One region of the Aneurinibacillus baijiui genome, then DNA from elsewhere that is predicted to be linked to it. Evidence: riboswitches for the same ligand, from Rfam matches in the RefSeq annotation. Region 1 holds a riboswitch; the other holds the start of a gene.
The links. A riboswitch is a leader RNA that binds a small molecule or an ion and turns the genes downstream of it on or off. The one in region 1 is predicted to bind cyclic di-AMP.

Region 2: linked by a shared signal. The riboswitch ahead of AB3351_RS07245 (hypothetical protein) and the one ahead of AB3351_RS21200 (potassium-transporting ATPase subunit F) in region 1 are both predicted to bind cyclic di-AMP.

What each region holds. Positions count from the first base shown of each region.
Region 1 covers NZ_JBFTXJ020000017.1:41,402-49,297, reverse strand. The annotation lists gene AB3351_RS21210 (Na-translocating system protein MpsC family protein) at 1-266, opposite strand, end outside; cyclic di-AMP (ydaO/yuaA leader) riboswitch at 388-543, opposite strand; gene AB3351_RS21205 (alpha/beta hydrolase) at 688-1,452, opposite strand; cyclic di-AMP (ydaO/yuaA leader) riboswitch at 1,639-1,784, shown strand; gene AB3351_RS21200 (potassium-transporting ATPase subunit F) at 2,242-2,337, shown strand; gene kdpA (potassium-transporting ATPase subunit KdpA) at 2,369-4,048, shown strand; gene kdpB (potassium-transporting ATPase subunit KdpB) at 4,061-6,097, shown strand; gene kdpC (potassium-transporting ATPase subunit KdpC) at 6,123-6,692, shown strand; gene AB3351_RS21180 (universal stress protein) at 6,743-7,896, shown strand, end outside.
Region 2 covers NZ_JBFTXJ020000003.1:166,855-174,750, reverse strand. The annotation lists gene AB3351_RS07255 (DUF1444 family protein) at 1-802, opposite strand, end outside; gene AB3351_RS07250 (hypothetical protein) at 846-2,018, opposite strand; cyclic di-AMP (ydaO/yuaA leader) riboswitch at 2,188-2,316, shown strand; gene AB3351_RS07245 (hypothetical protein) at 2,320-2,673, shown strand; gene AB3351_RS07240 (DUF948 domain-containing protein) at 2,771-3,220, shown strand; gene yhfH (protein YhfH) at 3,490-3,630, shown strand; gene AB3351_RS07230 (hypothetical protein) at 3,759-3,977, shown strand; T-box leader at 4,029-4,256, shown strand; gene trpS (tryptophan--tRNA ligase) at 4,307-5,290, shown strand; gene AB3351_RS07220 (enoyl-CoA hydratase-related protein) at 5,348-6,145, opposite strand; gene AB3351_RS07215 (DUF533 domain-containing protein) at 6,234-6,695, opposite strand; gene AB3351_RS07210 (YvrJ family protein) at 6,847-6,993, opposite strand; gene AB3351_RS07205 (DUF2922 domain-containing protein) at 7,005-7,220, opposite strand; gene AB3351_RS07200 (DUF1659 domain-containing protein) at 7,261-7,485, opposite strand; gene AB3351_RS07195 (PilZ domain-containing protein) at 7,668-7,896, shown strand, end outside.

The sequences.
Region 1 (7,896 bases):
GTAATACCGGAGATGATCACTTTCGTCTTTTCACTGTTGGATTCACGCAGAATCCGCCGCATCTCTTTAACAAGCGGCTTCCCGCTCTCGATGCACACCAGCGCCTTCTCCTCCTGGGTCAGCACTTCCTTGAGCCGGATCATAACCATGTCTTTAATAATATATGTTTTTGTTTCTTTCGGCCCTTTGCCGAGAATTTCGCGCAAGAATTTAATATAGGCTTCACTGATTGCTGCTTCCATTTTGCTTTTGCTTGACTGCGCCATTCTCTTCCAAAACTCCTTTGTTTTTATCTTTATTTGAAGTACAAAAAAGCCGTACGAAGAGGTCTCTTCATGCGGCTTTTGCTAAGCACAGCAAAGAAGCTGTCATGGTATCACAACAACACCCTCCTCTCTCTACACGCTTACGAGGTTAGCTGACGGATTCGGACGTGAGAGTCGCCCTACTCGGTCTCCCGAGATTCACCCCATACGGCACTGGCTGTACTATGCGCCGCGATTGGTTCCCCCGCTCCCTATTGGGACTCAGCGATCAAGCTGGAAATTTTTATTCAGTTAGCTGAAGTTGAAATCATCTTACGTCCGGCTTGAATCTTTTGTAAAGGAATAAATTTTAAAATATAACAGGCTTTATCAAATTATATCTTCTCTATTCTTATTTTTTCTCGATTTTACGCTCTTTATCTTATTTTTTCATATGCGTGTTATACCATGCACAAGCAGCTTGTTCTAGCTCATCCATGTGTTCGATAAAGCTGTGTGCAGCCCCTTCTATGACCATCAACTCAGAGTTTTTTGGCAAATACATAAGCGCACGACTTGACCGCTCCAGCAGTAGCTTCTCTTCTGCATCGCTCTCATGATTGCCATGGATCAGCAATACCGGACACGCAATCGGCTGCAAGAGGGATGCCTGGTCAATCTTCGCAAAATCATGAAGCATTTGCTGATCAAGCCTAATGATTCTTCGCACCCCTTCTTCCCTGTGTACCGTAATCAAGCCGTACTTTTCTAATTCATACATTTGTTCTTTTGTAAAATAGTCATCCCACTCGTACTGCATTGCGTCGGTTAAGGCGCCGGATAATACCATGGTTACGATATCTCGCGTATAACCTCGAAGACAGATTAAGCTGCCGAGACTATGTCCATATAGTGCAATCCTCTCATATCCTCTTCCTTTGACAAAGTGCATCGCCGCTCGCAAATCATCCACCTGCTTCTCTGCTGTGATGATCTCGTCCTCGCTTTCACCGCAGCCGCTGAAATCAAAGGCAAGCGCAGCATAACCGGCATGGTTAAATGATGCTGCCAGCCGCTCAAACCGTCCTCTTGATATTTTATCTGACATGAATCCATGAGCCATGATAATGATTGATCTTGATTCTGCCGGATATAAGTGTCCGACTAACATTTTATTACGTACATTTGTGAAGACAACTCGCTCCAATACCATCACTCCTTACTACACATACAAGTAAACACGAGAAATTGAAAGAGAAAAAGAGATTGCGTGTGAATATGTTTAATTTTACCGCTTACTTATCCACTATTGTCTAAAAAAAGTGGATTTTCCTTCGTATTTCCCGTTTTATTTTTTAATTCTTCTGCTCGTATAATAAAGCACATACAGCAACTGCATATCTGGCCTAGTTCCGAATCACTCGGAAGCGGAGGACCCAATCTTTTGGGGTTAATCCTTACACTTGTAAGGAGGGATGAGAGTTACTCTTTCGCCATCCTACCCGTCAGCTAACTTCGTCGGCTAAAGCGAGGGAGGTCTAAAGACCGCCTATTTGAGGAGGTTTTTTTGTTGCCGCATTACGGAAACAAAGAACCCCTTCAAGATACTTGCAGGTCTTTTTGTTTTGCCATAATTTCATAGCACTGTTTTGATGAAGAAGAACAGGTGGACAGAGTGTAGGCCCGCACCCGGGGTGATGGGCAGGCATTCCGTAGACCGGTGACGCTTTTTCTCCGACAGATAACCGCAAGCAAGCCATTAGGCCGGCAAGCGTTGGTGTTTCGTTGATCCTTTTCTTGGATTGACTGCACAGCGCTCGTCCCCTGGCTCTCTTTCCCTATGCGGTTCATCGGATAAAAGCGGCATCGGTCTATTTTTTTTGCGGATATGTAGGAGAAAGGGGGCTTTCGTTATGTTTAATGATGTTGTGATCATCGGAGTATTCATATTGTCATTTTTACTTTTCATCGGTTTTACAGAATTCTGTGACCGTACATGAAGGAGGTGAATGAAGTGGGCATGATCCTGCTGATTGCTTTGGCTATGATTTTGTACTTATGCTTTGTTCTTATCAAACCAGAAAAATTTTAATGTGATGTCTTTATATTTAGGAGGCTCGCCAATGAGTACAGGAATTCTTCAGGTAGCTGCTACACTGCTTCTGATCATCCTGCTGGTAAAACCGGCAGGCAGCTATCTCGTTCGCGTATTTGATTATGAAAAAACAACGCTAGACCGAATATTCGGTCCCATCGAACGCCTCTTCTATCGCGTGATGGGTGTTCGTGAGACCGAGACAATGAACTGGAAACAGTATGTAACTGCGATGCTGCTCTCTAACTTCGTTATGGTGCTGCTGATGTATGCCGTACTTCGCCTGCAGAAGTACCTGCCGCTTAATCCAGACGGCATCGACAATATGCCAAGCGCGCTTGCCTTTAATACCGCCGCTTCGTTTATTACCAACACAAACTGGCAGGCCTACAGCGGTGAGAATGGGCTTTCGTATCTATCGCAAATGCTTGCGATCACATTCCCGATGTTTACATCGGCAGCGACCGGTCTGGTCGTGGCAATCGCCTTCATTCGCGGAATCAGCGCACGCCAGATACATCTTGGAAACTTCTATGTGGATCTGGTTCGCTCGCTGTTCCGTGTGTTTCTTCCGCTTTCCCTAATCGTGGCCCTATTTCTCGTATTTCAGGGAGCGCCACAAACACTCGATAGCGCCCAGACAACAACAACCATCGAAGGTGCACAGCAGACGATCACACGCGGCCCGGTCGCTTCGCTTGAATCCATTAAGCATATCGGAACAAACGGCGGGGGCTACTTCGGTATGAACGCCTCCCATCCGTTCGAGAATCCGACGCCGCTGACCAATCTGGTGCATATTCTCTGCATGATGCTTGTACCGACAGCTCTCGTCTATGCCTTTGGTGTCATGATCAAAAACAAGCGCCAGGGTTGGACGGTATTCGCCACCATGGCAATCCTGTTTCTTATGATGCTCTCTGTCGTCTTTCTTTCGGAATACAAAGGGACACCGGCCCTGGATGCACTAGGCATCTCCGGCAACATGGAAGGCAAGGAGGTACGATTTGGTTATTCCCAATCCGCGCTGTTCACGACGGTAACGACAGCGGCCACAACGGGATCTGTCAACAACATGCATGACTCTCTTACACCGCTGGGCGGGCTGGTGCCACTTGCTCAGATGATGCTTAACAACGTCTTTGGCGGTGACGGTGTCGGCCTATTAAACGGATTGCTGTACGTTATTCTGACGGTCTTTATCTGCGGATTAATGGTCGGTCGTACGCCAGAATTTCTTGGCAAGAAAATCGAAGGCAAGGAAATCAAGCTGGCTTCCATCGCACTGCTCGCTCATCCGGTCATTATTCTGGTGCCGACCGCTATCGCGTTCCTGCGGCCTGAATCCATGGCCTCAATCCTTAACCCCGGCTCGCACGGCATCTCTGAAGTGCTGTATGCTTTTACATCTGGAGCCGCAAATAACGGATCGGCATTTGCAGGTCTTAGTGCGAATACGAACTTTTACAATATGGCAATCGGGCTTGTCATGCTGTTTGGTCGCTACATCTCGATCGTGGCTCTGCTGGCGATTGCAGGCTCACTGGCCGCCAAGCGTCTGGTTCCGGCAACAGCCGGGACATTTCGGACCGATTCAGCACTGTTTACGTTTATTCTGTTGGTAATGATTCTTGTGATCGGCGCACTTACCTTCTTCCCTGCTCTTGCGCTCGGGCCGATCGCAGAACATTTGAGCATGTGGAAATAAGGAGGATGCTATATGGGGAGTAAGCAGAAAAAAATGCTCACAAGTGAGCTTGTCACGCAGGCAATCGTTGACTCATTTAAAAAGTTACATCCATTTGTGATGATCAAAAACCCTGTCATGTTTATCGTCGAAGTGGGTACATTCATTACGCTCATTCTTTCGTTTGCACCGGATGCATTCGGTGCAAGCACGGTAAGCCGCGGGTACAATGTTTCCGTTTTTCTCATTCTCTTGTTTACTGTGCTGTTTGCTAATTTTGCGGAAGCATTGGCGGAAGGCCGAGGCAAGGCACAGGCGGATACGCTGCGCAAAACCAAAGCAGATACGATGGCTAAGTTGCTGCAAAAAGATGGCAGCACCAAGGAAGTAGCATCGACCGAGCTTCGCAAAGGAGACATCGTCCGAGTTGATACCGGAGATTTGATCCCTTCGGACGGCGAAATCATCGAGGGTCTCGCCTCCATTGACGAATCGGCCATCACTGGGGAATCCGCCCCGGTGATTAAGGAAGCCGGCGGCGATTTTTCTTCTGTTACCGGCGGTACACGCGTCGTCTCCGACTATATTATCGTAAAAGTGACGACGGACCCCGGTGAATCGTTCCTTGATCGCATGATCTCACTTGTCGAAGGCGCTTCGCGTCAGAAGACACCGAATGAAATCGCACTGACCACACTGCTTGCTGTGCTGACCCTTATCTTTCTTATCGTCATTATTACGCTTGTACCATTGGCTAACTACCTACATGTACAGCTTGATGTTGCGACGTTAATCGCTTTGCTTGTCTGCCTCATTCCGACGACAATCGGCGGCTTATTGTCCGCGATTGGCATTGCCGGTATGAATCGCGTGACACAATTCAATGTATTGGCCATGTCAGGAAAAGCTGTGGAAGCGGCTGGCGACATTGACACAATGATCCTTGATAAAACTGGCACCATCACATTCGGAAATCGCATGGCAGCCGAATTCATCCCAGTAAGCGGCCTGTCCGAGCGGGACATTACGTTTGCCGCACTGCAATCATCCGTCAAAGACGAAACGCCTGAGGGGCGCTCCATTGTTGATTTGGCGAATCGTCTTGGGAGCGATTGGGGCGAGCCGAACTACAGCCAGGCTGAGGTGATCGACTTTACCGCAGAGACCCGCATGTCCGGGCTTGATCTACCCGACGGAACCCGCATTCGAAAAGGGGCCGTAGATGCCATCAAATCGTATATAAGCGCACAAAGCGGAAGTGTCCCTATGGATCTTGAAGAAAAGGCTGCACGCATCGCCAAGGCAGGTGGTACACCGCTGGCTGTAGCGGTGAATAACCGAATTATTGGTTTGATTCATTTGAAAGATACTGTCAAACCGGGATTAAAGGAACGCTTCGCTGAGCTTCGGGCAATGGGTATCAAAACCGTCATGTGTACAGGTGATAATCCACTCACCGCTGCGACCATCGCTCAAGAAGCCGGTGTAGATGAATATATCGCTGAAGCAAAACCAGAAGATAAAATCGAAGCCATCAAGCGCGAACAGGCTCAGGGTAAATTGGTGGCAATGACCGGGGACGGCACGAATGATGCCCCAGCGCTTGCTCAAGCGGATGTAGGACTTGCGATGAATTCCGGTACGATGGCGGCGAAGGAAGCGGCCAATATGATTGACCTTGATTCCGATCCGACGAAGCTGCTGTCGGTTATCGAAATCGGCAAGCAGTTGCTCATTACGCGCGGCACGCTGACCACGTTCTCCATCGCTAATGACATCGCCAAATACTTTGCCATCATTCCGGCGCTGTTCATTCTCGCTCTGCCGCAATTAGACGCACTGAACATCATGCATCTCGCATCGCCGCAATCCGCTATTTTATCGGCGCTGCTCTTTAATGCAGTGATCATTCCTCTGCTCATTCCAATTGCGATGAAAGGTGCCAAATACAAGCCGATGAGCGCCAACCGCCTGCTGGGCCGAAATCTATTCATCTACGGCCTTGGTGGTGTAGTGGTTCCGTTCATCGGGATCAAACTCATCGATATGATCATAACCGTCTTTATATAATTCGACAAAAGGAAATGAGGAGAAGATGATGAAGTCATTACTTGTCGCCCTACGCTCATCTATCGTGCTGATGCTTATATGCGGCCTGTTCTATCCGCTTCTTACCACCGGCATTGCACAAGTTATATTCCCACACCAGGCACAGGGAAGCATTGTTGAAAAGGATGGAAAGGCAGTGGGTTCAGAGCTGTTGGCCCAAGAATTTACATCACAAGGATTGTTCCATCCACGCCTGTCCGCCGCATCCTACGACCCGACCGCTTCGGCAGCTACCAATATCGCTGTAGCTTCTGAAGACTATATCAAGGGAATACAAGAAGCAGCCAAGACTGCAAGTAAAGAAAACGCGGCCCTATCCGGAAATATTCCTGCCGATCTGCTGACAACGTCCGCATCCGGCTTCGATCCGCATCTCTCACCGGAAGCGGCCAAAGCGCAGATTCCACGCATTGCTAAGGCTACCGGCATGAGCACTCAAGCGCTTGCGGCACTCGTTGACGAACATACTGAGGGCAGGCAGCTAGGTATTTTCGGTGAGCCGCGTGTGAATGTACTACACTTGAATATCGCTCTGCAAAAGCAGGGCAAACAATAGAAAACAAGCCGCAGGCTGCACTCAGCCTGCGGCTTTTGGAGGTTTAGGCTATGCGTCAGGAAGGCAAAAAAAAGACGCCGGAAGATTTCTTACAAATGATTGAAAAAGAACAGCACGGCTATTTGAAAATTTTTATCGGCGCTGCTCCCGGCGTAGGTAAGACCTACATGATGCTTAAAGAAGGCAACGAAATGCTCGAGAAAGGCATCGATATTGTCATTGGCCTAATCGAGACACACGGCCGAGTGGAAACGGCCACACAGATTGGGAAGCTGCCGATTTTCCCATTAAAAAAAGTTGTATATAAAGAAAAAGAATTCGAAGAGATGGACCTTGAGGGCTTGCTTGCTCGACGTCCATCTTATGTGATTGTCGATGAATTGGCCCATACGAATGTTCCTGGCTCCACCCACAAAAAACGATATGAAGATGTCATGGCACTCGTCAGGGCTGGCATTAACGTGATTACAGCTATGAATATCCAGCACCTTGAGAGCTTAAATGATACAGTGGAACAACTCACAGGGATTAAGGTACGGGAGCGCGTACCGGATTGGATGCTTGATAAGGCAAATGAAATTCAGCTTATTGACACCTCACCCGAAAAGCTGCGAGAGCGCCTTACGTCAGGGCTCATTTATAAGCCGGAAAAAATTGAACAATCGCTGAACAACTTTTTTCGTCCCGGCAATCTAAATGCCTTGCGGGAAATTGCCCTCCGAGAAGTCGCTGATGATGTGGATGAACGATTAGAATCTTACAAGCAGGAAAAAGGCATTGACGGCATGAAGGGTGCCAATGAAAAAATCCTTGTCTGCGTCAATTACCGACCGAATGCGGAGCGTCTCATCCGCCGAGGATGGCGCATCGCAAGCCGTTTGAAATGCCAGCTCTACATCTTAAACATTCCCCTTGTTCCCGTGCAAAAAATGGATACGTGTACCAGGAAACAAATGCGGGTATTGGAGGATATCGCAAAAGACCTGCATGCGGAGTTTCACATCCGCGCCTCAGCCGGACGCAAGCCTGAACAGATCATTATCGACTTCACCAATGAAAAAGGGATCACACAGATCGTGCTCGGACAATCCGCCCGTTCGCGTTGGGAAGAAATTACGAAAGGGTCGATCGTTAACCGGATTATGAAATACACGCGGCACGTTGACATTCTCATCGTAGCAGATGGTGTAGACCACCGGGAATA
Region 2 (7,896 bases), on a different contig from region 1:
GCTCTAGCCCCCCATCCTCGTACATAAACGGAATCGGGGAAATCGGAACGCTTGCACGCATAGAAAAGTCAACCGTAAGCTGAGCTAGCATATATGCGCCCTTGGCGTCCGCTAAATCCGCAACAATCAACACATCTTGATGCGGGAGCGCGACTCCCATCTTGCCGCTCACCTTCTGTCGCATCCACAGAAGAAGATCCTCATTCAATACTCGGCTGGCACTATAGCTATCTTCTGCATTAAAGAAATAAAAAATATTATCGCCAACCTTATCCTGCTTTGGCGTACTTTCTAGTCGTCGTAAATTATCTAGTGCCTTTTCATGGAGCGCTGCCTCTGTCATATTTGCTTCAGCAAGCATCTCCTTGCTGATGAGTGTATAGCTTGCTTCCAAATCAAGAGCATACAATACGATACTCTCGGCTGTATGTGCGCGCCATACAAGCGCCTTGTTTTTTTCTGCGGATGTAAAAGAAGGGTGGCGCAGCACCGGATAGAGTCTGTGCTCCTGACCGACCAACCTGTGCTTTTGTGCGGCTTCACGGATAGTACGCACAACCTTCTCTGTAAATTCTGCAAGCCACTTCTCTTTATCTGATTCATATTGCTCCACTTTAGCAAACAACGGAGTCAACTTGACAGCCATATCGCCTTCACCAAGCTGACTGTGGAGAATCCTTATCTGCTCAAGGTCGCTTTTGTTGCCCTCCACCCTCCAGCCTTCCGGAAGCGAGCGTTCTAGTTCCTCGATTACTCTCTTATGCGTCTCTTTCTGTAATTGCGCTTGCTTATTTTCTTCCATACTATCTCGTCCTTACTATTCATAGTAATGTAGGCGCCAGCTTTTATGACTGGAATAGCTTCTGTTCAAATTCATTAATTACCTGATATGGACTCTCTCCGCTTCGCTCAGCCAGTTGGGAGAGTGCACCACGAATGAACTGGATGAATTCTTCCAACTCTTGTTCATTATAGACTACTTGATCCCCTTCCATGTGTGCAGTTACCACCATGGAAGTAACGAACTGTGTCATTGGCACGTACTCGTCATTTAAGAAATAAAAGACATACGGGTATTGTTCAACCAGGCGGCTGGCCCAGGCATTTACAGCTTCATCCTGCATTACATCTTCAAGTTCACCTGAAAACCCGTAAAAAGAAAATACCAATCCACCTTTTTTCTCCCGGATTTTCGCGCCATCAGATAAAATACCATCGAAGAAAGCTACAAGCTTCGTAATATCTTCACGCTCAACTTCCTCACGCGATATCTGGACAGGCGTAATATAAGAAAAATCTTCTTCTATATATTCCTCAGCCGCTTCTTCATCATCAGTTTCGTACCCTTCCTCTGCCAATCGCTGCGACATGGTAGCCAACCAGCGTTCAAACGTTACTAAATCTTCCTCTCCAAGCGGCCATTCGATCGCTTCAGCAAATGCTCCCGCAATCCGACGGGCATCCCAATTCAAAGCTTCGCACGTATCATAAATCATCACCAGGCGACTCTGAACAAACGACTGCTGCTTCTCTGGATACGAAGGTAGGGTATATGTGCGGTAAATGCGCGCCGTCTCTTCATCTGTCCAATCAAAAAAAGCGGTCGCATCATATGTCTCCCGTTCGGCCCCTTCGATATATTTTCCGATTCGCTTGCCGAAGAATTCGTCCGTCTCTTCTAGAAGTTCCGGCGAAAGCCGAAGTTGTAGGCATCCCCTGTGACAATACCCCTGTTCGGCTTCTTCCAATATGTCTTCAACCAGTCGCTTTATCTGCTTATAGTTATGATGTTCAATTTTATCGCGGGTAACCGTATATAGACGCGGCTCTGCTTGCTCCTCATTCCTTACATGGTTGGCTGCATACGGATTTTCTTTAGCGGCAGACTCTCTTCCTGCTTCTTCATCTAACTCCCATACTTCGTCCGTCCATTCGGCTTCATGCTCATCTGTTATCGTTTCACGTTCTTCATTGTTTTTCCGTCCCGCAAACATTCTGCGTAGGAATTGTCGTACCATGATTAACTCCTCCTGTTGCCTTTTCCTACCTATTCGTCATGTTCCCCTTGTTTTCCTATCCTATTGTAATAGTAAAACGAACAAAGGGAAAGCGTCGAAAGCACGTATCTCCTATACGCTAAAAATCTAATTGACAATTCACATCGATGTGCCTTATTATGATTCAATCATGATTCAAATGCCGAATCCAATTGGAGCGGGGGACCCACGTAATAGGGGTGAATCACCTCTGGTGTAGGGCATCCAACCTTATGTCCGAATCCGTCAGCTAACCTCGCAGGCAAAATTAAGGAGAGGAATTATGGTTAGTTTTTTTAGGAGTGTACTGAGAAAAGAAGGCAAGCCAAAAACGCTTGAAGAACTGCAAAAGGATGCAAGAAAGTGTTTAGTGGGGCTGACAGGAAAGAAAGTAACGGTGACCGTAGAGACAAACCAGGAGAAAAAAGAGATCAAAGGAATTTTAAAGAAAGTATCTGCGGAGATCATGGGCAACAAACATCAATGCCTACACTTTTGTCTCGATATCAACACACAAAGCATTGGAACACTTGAAGTTAACTCCGTTCTTGAGAGCGAAGAGAATGTTGTTGTACTGTGTGAACCGGATCATTCACATCCCGGCCACTACAACAAGATCATTACCGTAACGAAATAAATCATGTACACCCCGTCCAACACAGGCCGGGGTGTTTATTTTTTTATAATTGGCGGTAATACACAAATAAATAACTTAAATAAAAGAGGTGACAGTAATGGAGTTAGCAATTACAATCGCGGTCATCGTTATAGCAATCGCTGTAGCTGTGCTCACCGTATACATGGTGCTATTCTTCCGTAATTTAATTCCACTTGTAAAACATGCGGATGAGACGGTTCAGCACGTTCAAGGTAATGTTGACCGCCTTATGGCAAGTGTCGATGTCTCTTTAGGAGAGATGAACCGCATTTCAAGCGATATTGCAGTGAAAATGGATAAGCTTGACAGCAGCTTTGAAGCTGTAGATTCAATCGGACGCGGCTTGACAATTGCCTCAGAAACCGTCCAAGAAAAGATGGTGAAGAAAGATACTAGCTGGGCGGACAAAATTTCTGAACTTGCAGCCGCTGGCTTCAGCCTTTATCAAGGTGTTAATAAGTTACGCCAACAAAAAGCAGTGGCACAGCCTTCCTCACGATCCGGACAGCCGCCTGCCCGAATGTAACTATAAACAAACCATAAAAAAGCTTTGCCTCTCATGGGCAAAGCTTTTTTACATTGTGTGTAATACAACAGACAAAAGAATCATTTCATTAACTTTATAAAAATGAAGAAATAAATAAAGTAATGAAAAAATAATAAAAAGAGAAGAATAAGGATGTATAAAGAAGAATAATAGAGCATGTATCTAAAAATGTTTTTATTTATATTACAACAGATAGTTGATTATTGAATGCTGTTATATTACAATTATAAAAAAAGGAGGCGTCAACTATGATTCCAGTATCTGAGTTCTATAACAACCTTCCGAAGAAAACATGTGCTCGTTGCGGATCTGTAATATCTGAGCAAGCTGAATCGTATAAAACGGAGTGTGAAGAGTGCCATACGAATCACGATAACTACCCTGCATAATAGAATAAAGATAGGAAACGTCAATGAAACAATACACTAAATAGCACCTCACCAAAAAAGTTTGGGGAGGTGTTTTGTTTTTTGGGTATATAGAGAAGATAACCTAAATTTCAGAAATGAGGTGCAGCATGTATAATAAAACGGTCAACTCGCTGCAAGCCGACATCCTACTGCAGGTGAAACGCTGGTTTTCTTCTTGGCCACCAAGCTATGAACAACTCGAAGGCTTTATTTATGGTTATCTCCAAAATTGTGACCCCACTTCTCCTATATCAGAAAAAAAGCTTTTTGCGCGAGAATTGGTTCCACGCATTTATGAAGAACTTCATAAACACGATGTTATGTGAACACTTGAAATGCAATAGTGTTTTATATTATGATTATTCTTACCTTGAATACAATAGGCAATGATGAAGAGAAGTAAGCGGAACGAGACGTAATAGAGAGCCGGGGATGGTGGAAGCCCGGTACGCACTCCCCGACTGAATGGACTTCTGAGCTCCCTGTCGAACGAATGAAGCAGCACTAGTAGACAGCGGCGGGTCTCCCTCCGTTATACGGGAATGAAGTGAACTGGCTGCATATGCCGGTTAATTAGGGTGGTACCACGGCTCCTCGTCCCTTGCGGATGTGGGGTCTTTTTTATTTATTTTTACATAGAAGGAGTGATGTACATATGAAACAGATCTTTTCTGGTGTACAACCTAGCGGAAATTTCACATTAGGCAACTACATTGGCGCCATGAAGCGCTTTGTTGACCTACAGACAGAAGGAAACTGCATCTACTCAATCGTTAACCTTCACTCGCTTACCGTGCCTAAAGAAGCCAAAGAACTGCATGACTATACGATGCAGTTAGCCGCCATGTATTTAAGCATTGGAATCGACCCGCAAAAATCGATTTTATTCATCCAATCGCAAGTACCTGAGCATGCAGAGCTTGGATGGTTAATGCAGTGTACGGGATACATCGGGGAATTAGAACGCATGACACAATATAAAGATAAGTCGGCGGGCAAAGAAGTCGTTACCGGCGCTCTTCTTACCTATCCTGCGCTGATGGCTGCCGATATCCTTCTCTATAATACAACGCACGTTCCTGTAGGAGAAGACCAGAAGCAGCACTTAGAATTCACAAGGGATATGGCAATGCGTTTCAATAAGAAGTATGGAGAAACATTCGTAATTCCAGAACCGATGATCCAAGAATTCGGCGGTCGCATTATGTCGCTCGATGATCCAACGAAAAAAATGAGCAAGAGCAATCCAACTGCCGGAAGCTATATTGCTCTGTTAGATGAACCAAATGTGATTGCGAAGAAAATCAAACGAGCTGTCACTGATTCAGAAGGCGTCGTGCGCTACGATAAACAGAATAAACCGGCTGTCAGCAACCTGCTCACTATTTATGCAGCATGCTCTGGCGAATCAATCGATACGATTGTACAGCGTTATGAAGGACGAGGATATGGCGATTTCAAAAAAGATCTGGCCGAAGTCGTTGTCAATGCACTTACACCGATTCAAGATGAGTATACGCGCTGGATGGAAAGCCCAGAACTTGTTGATATCTTAAAAAATGGAGCGGAACAGGCACACGCTATTGCCGCTAAAACAATGGACAGAGTACGTAAAAATATGGGTCTTGTCGCATTCTAGGCAAACTAATGGCAAAAGGCGTGTATGTCCTCGGGATATACACGCCTCTTGCTTTATTTATTCTCCTTTAAACTCAGGCTTACGCTTTTCGCTGAATGCATTCAGCGCTTCTATACGGTCCTGTGTCGGAATGATAACTTCATATGCTTTTGTTTCGATTTTAAGACCGGTCTTTACATCAACTTCCATACCATAATTGATCGCATACTTCGCCTGAATGACAGCTAGCGGTCCGTTCTGCATAATTTCTTCAGCTAGCTCCCGGCACTTTGGCAGCAATTCTTCACGCGATGCTACCCCATTTAGGATTCCGAGCTGTTCTGCTGTAGTCGCATCAATTTTTCGTGCCGTCAGAATAAGTTCCTTTGCCTTTCCTTTTCCGATCAAGCGCGGCAGGCGCTGCGTCCCACCCGCCCCCGGAATAATCGCCCAGCTTACTTCTGTCATACCAAGCTTTGCCGAGTCGACAGCGTAGCGAAAATCACAGGCAAGCGCAAGCTCAAAGCCGCCGCCGAAACAAAAGCCGTTAATTGCCGCAATCGTTGGTTGTGGAAGCTCTTCTACCATATCAAATACCGAACGAATTTTATGAATAAACTTGCGCACATCTTCTTCGCTCATTGTACGCCGTTCTTTTAGATCCGCCCCCGAACTGAACGACCGCTCACCTGCACCCGTGAAAATAACAGCTCGAATTTCTTTATCAAAGCGGATTTGATCAAGAGTGTTTTCGAGCTGCACTAGTGTATCGTAATCAAAACAATTCAGCTCATCAGGACGGTTCAATGTTACGTATGCCAGATGGCCTTCTTTTTCGAAAAGAACTTTTGTCTTTGCTGCTACTTCATTACCCATACATTCGCCTCCACTTTTCTGCAGTTTTACCTTTTCCTGCCCTATAGATTCGACAAATGTATGCGTTTTCCTTCTATATTATATAGATTCAAAGAGGAGCTTTTTTATCACTTGATACCATAGCGTCTTGGACAATCCCGCTCCAACGTGATTGCCAGGTAATTCCCTCCATGACCCATTCTTTTATTTGCTTGATCGTATATTCAGTTAGACCAAGCGCTTTGCCGATGCAATAAATCATCGCAATTTCTTCTTGCGCAATATCTTTATCCAATGCAGCCAGCTTGAACATCTTACGAATAAGAACCATCTTTTCGGTATGGTCTAAATACGGACTTACCTCTAAGGCCAGTTCCTCTGCGTTCTTTGGATTCTCTAAATCATCATGGAAGATCTGTCTTTCTCTTACGGTAAAAACATCTAGATTTACCTGCTGAAAAATCCGCTGCATCTCTTCATCGTCTAGATATCCATCTGCCTGTGCTACACAAATTAACAACCTAATTTCATATAGTTTCGGATGACTTGCCGCATCCGCTTCGCCCATCATGGAATCAATACTCCTTTCATGAAAACGCTTTAACAACATTATAACATGTTTGATTGTAATAATTATTGTGAAAATCGTAACGTTCACATAAAGTTTATAATTTGCAGTCCAAATGCAGGAAACGGCCCTGCAAAATGCAGAGCCGTCCGCTTTACTCTTTTGTCGCGTGGATGGTTTGGGCAAGTTGAGCAATCGTTGACGTTAACTGTTCTAGCTTGGCTTCAATTCGCACCAATAAGTACAGTGTGATGGTCACCGGAAAGCCTACATTTGAAATAAAAGCCACCCATTCATTCATACTATGCCTCCTTATGCTAACGGGATTACGGAGGCTGTCTGATCAATCACGCGTGCGTTTTTCTTACCGGTAATTGTTCCTGTCGTCGTTGTAAAAATCTGTTTTGCAATTAGCAAATCCATCGTAGCCGCTACCTGTACCGGATCAACTGGGAGCTTAGGATTTGGCAGCGTAAGACGCAGCGTACTTCCGTCCTGAGCCGCGAATGTCAATTCCAATGTTTTCATGCCTGCTTCTCCCTCCTTTCAGCAATATCCACTTCCATCCTTACTCCTCCACTACATCTGTCGTAACAAGCTGCTGCACACCTGCAAGCGGAAGCGTCTGCAATTTCGCAAGCGCTGTCGCTGCTTCATGAATTGCTATGGGCGTAGCCGTTGTAGCTATATTTTTGTATACTTTTTTAGCAAGCTTCATTCTCCCTTTTACGTCTACGCCATCCTGAAACAAAAGAACCAGTTGTATTCCAGATACGGAACTTGTAACTGCCATCGTATTCCCCTCCTTTCTTTCGGCACTCTGTACCTTTCTACTGTATAATCCCAGCCCTCTTTATTAAAACGGGACAATATACAGTAATAATACAGAAAAAAAATAATGTTAAAAAAATTATTCCTTTTATCCCATAAGATGTATAAAATAAAATGAATGCTATATGTGTAAAGGAGATGAATATGGAACACAATAAACGGCAGCATTTTAGATATGTATTTCAAAAGCCATTATGTGCAAATATGACAATCGTTCAGATTAAGGAAAATCGCATTGATGCAAAAAGTATCAAAACATGCATTCTAGACATCGGGCCAGGCGGCATACGATTTATGACCCATCTTACACTGCCTGTTAACCCTTATGTGGTGCTAGAATTTCAGACACGAATTCTGGATCGGGAATTACATT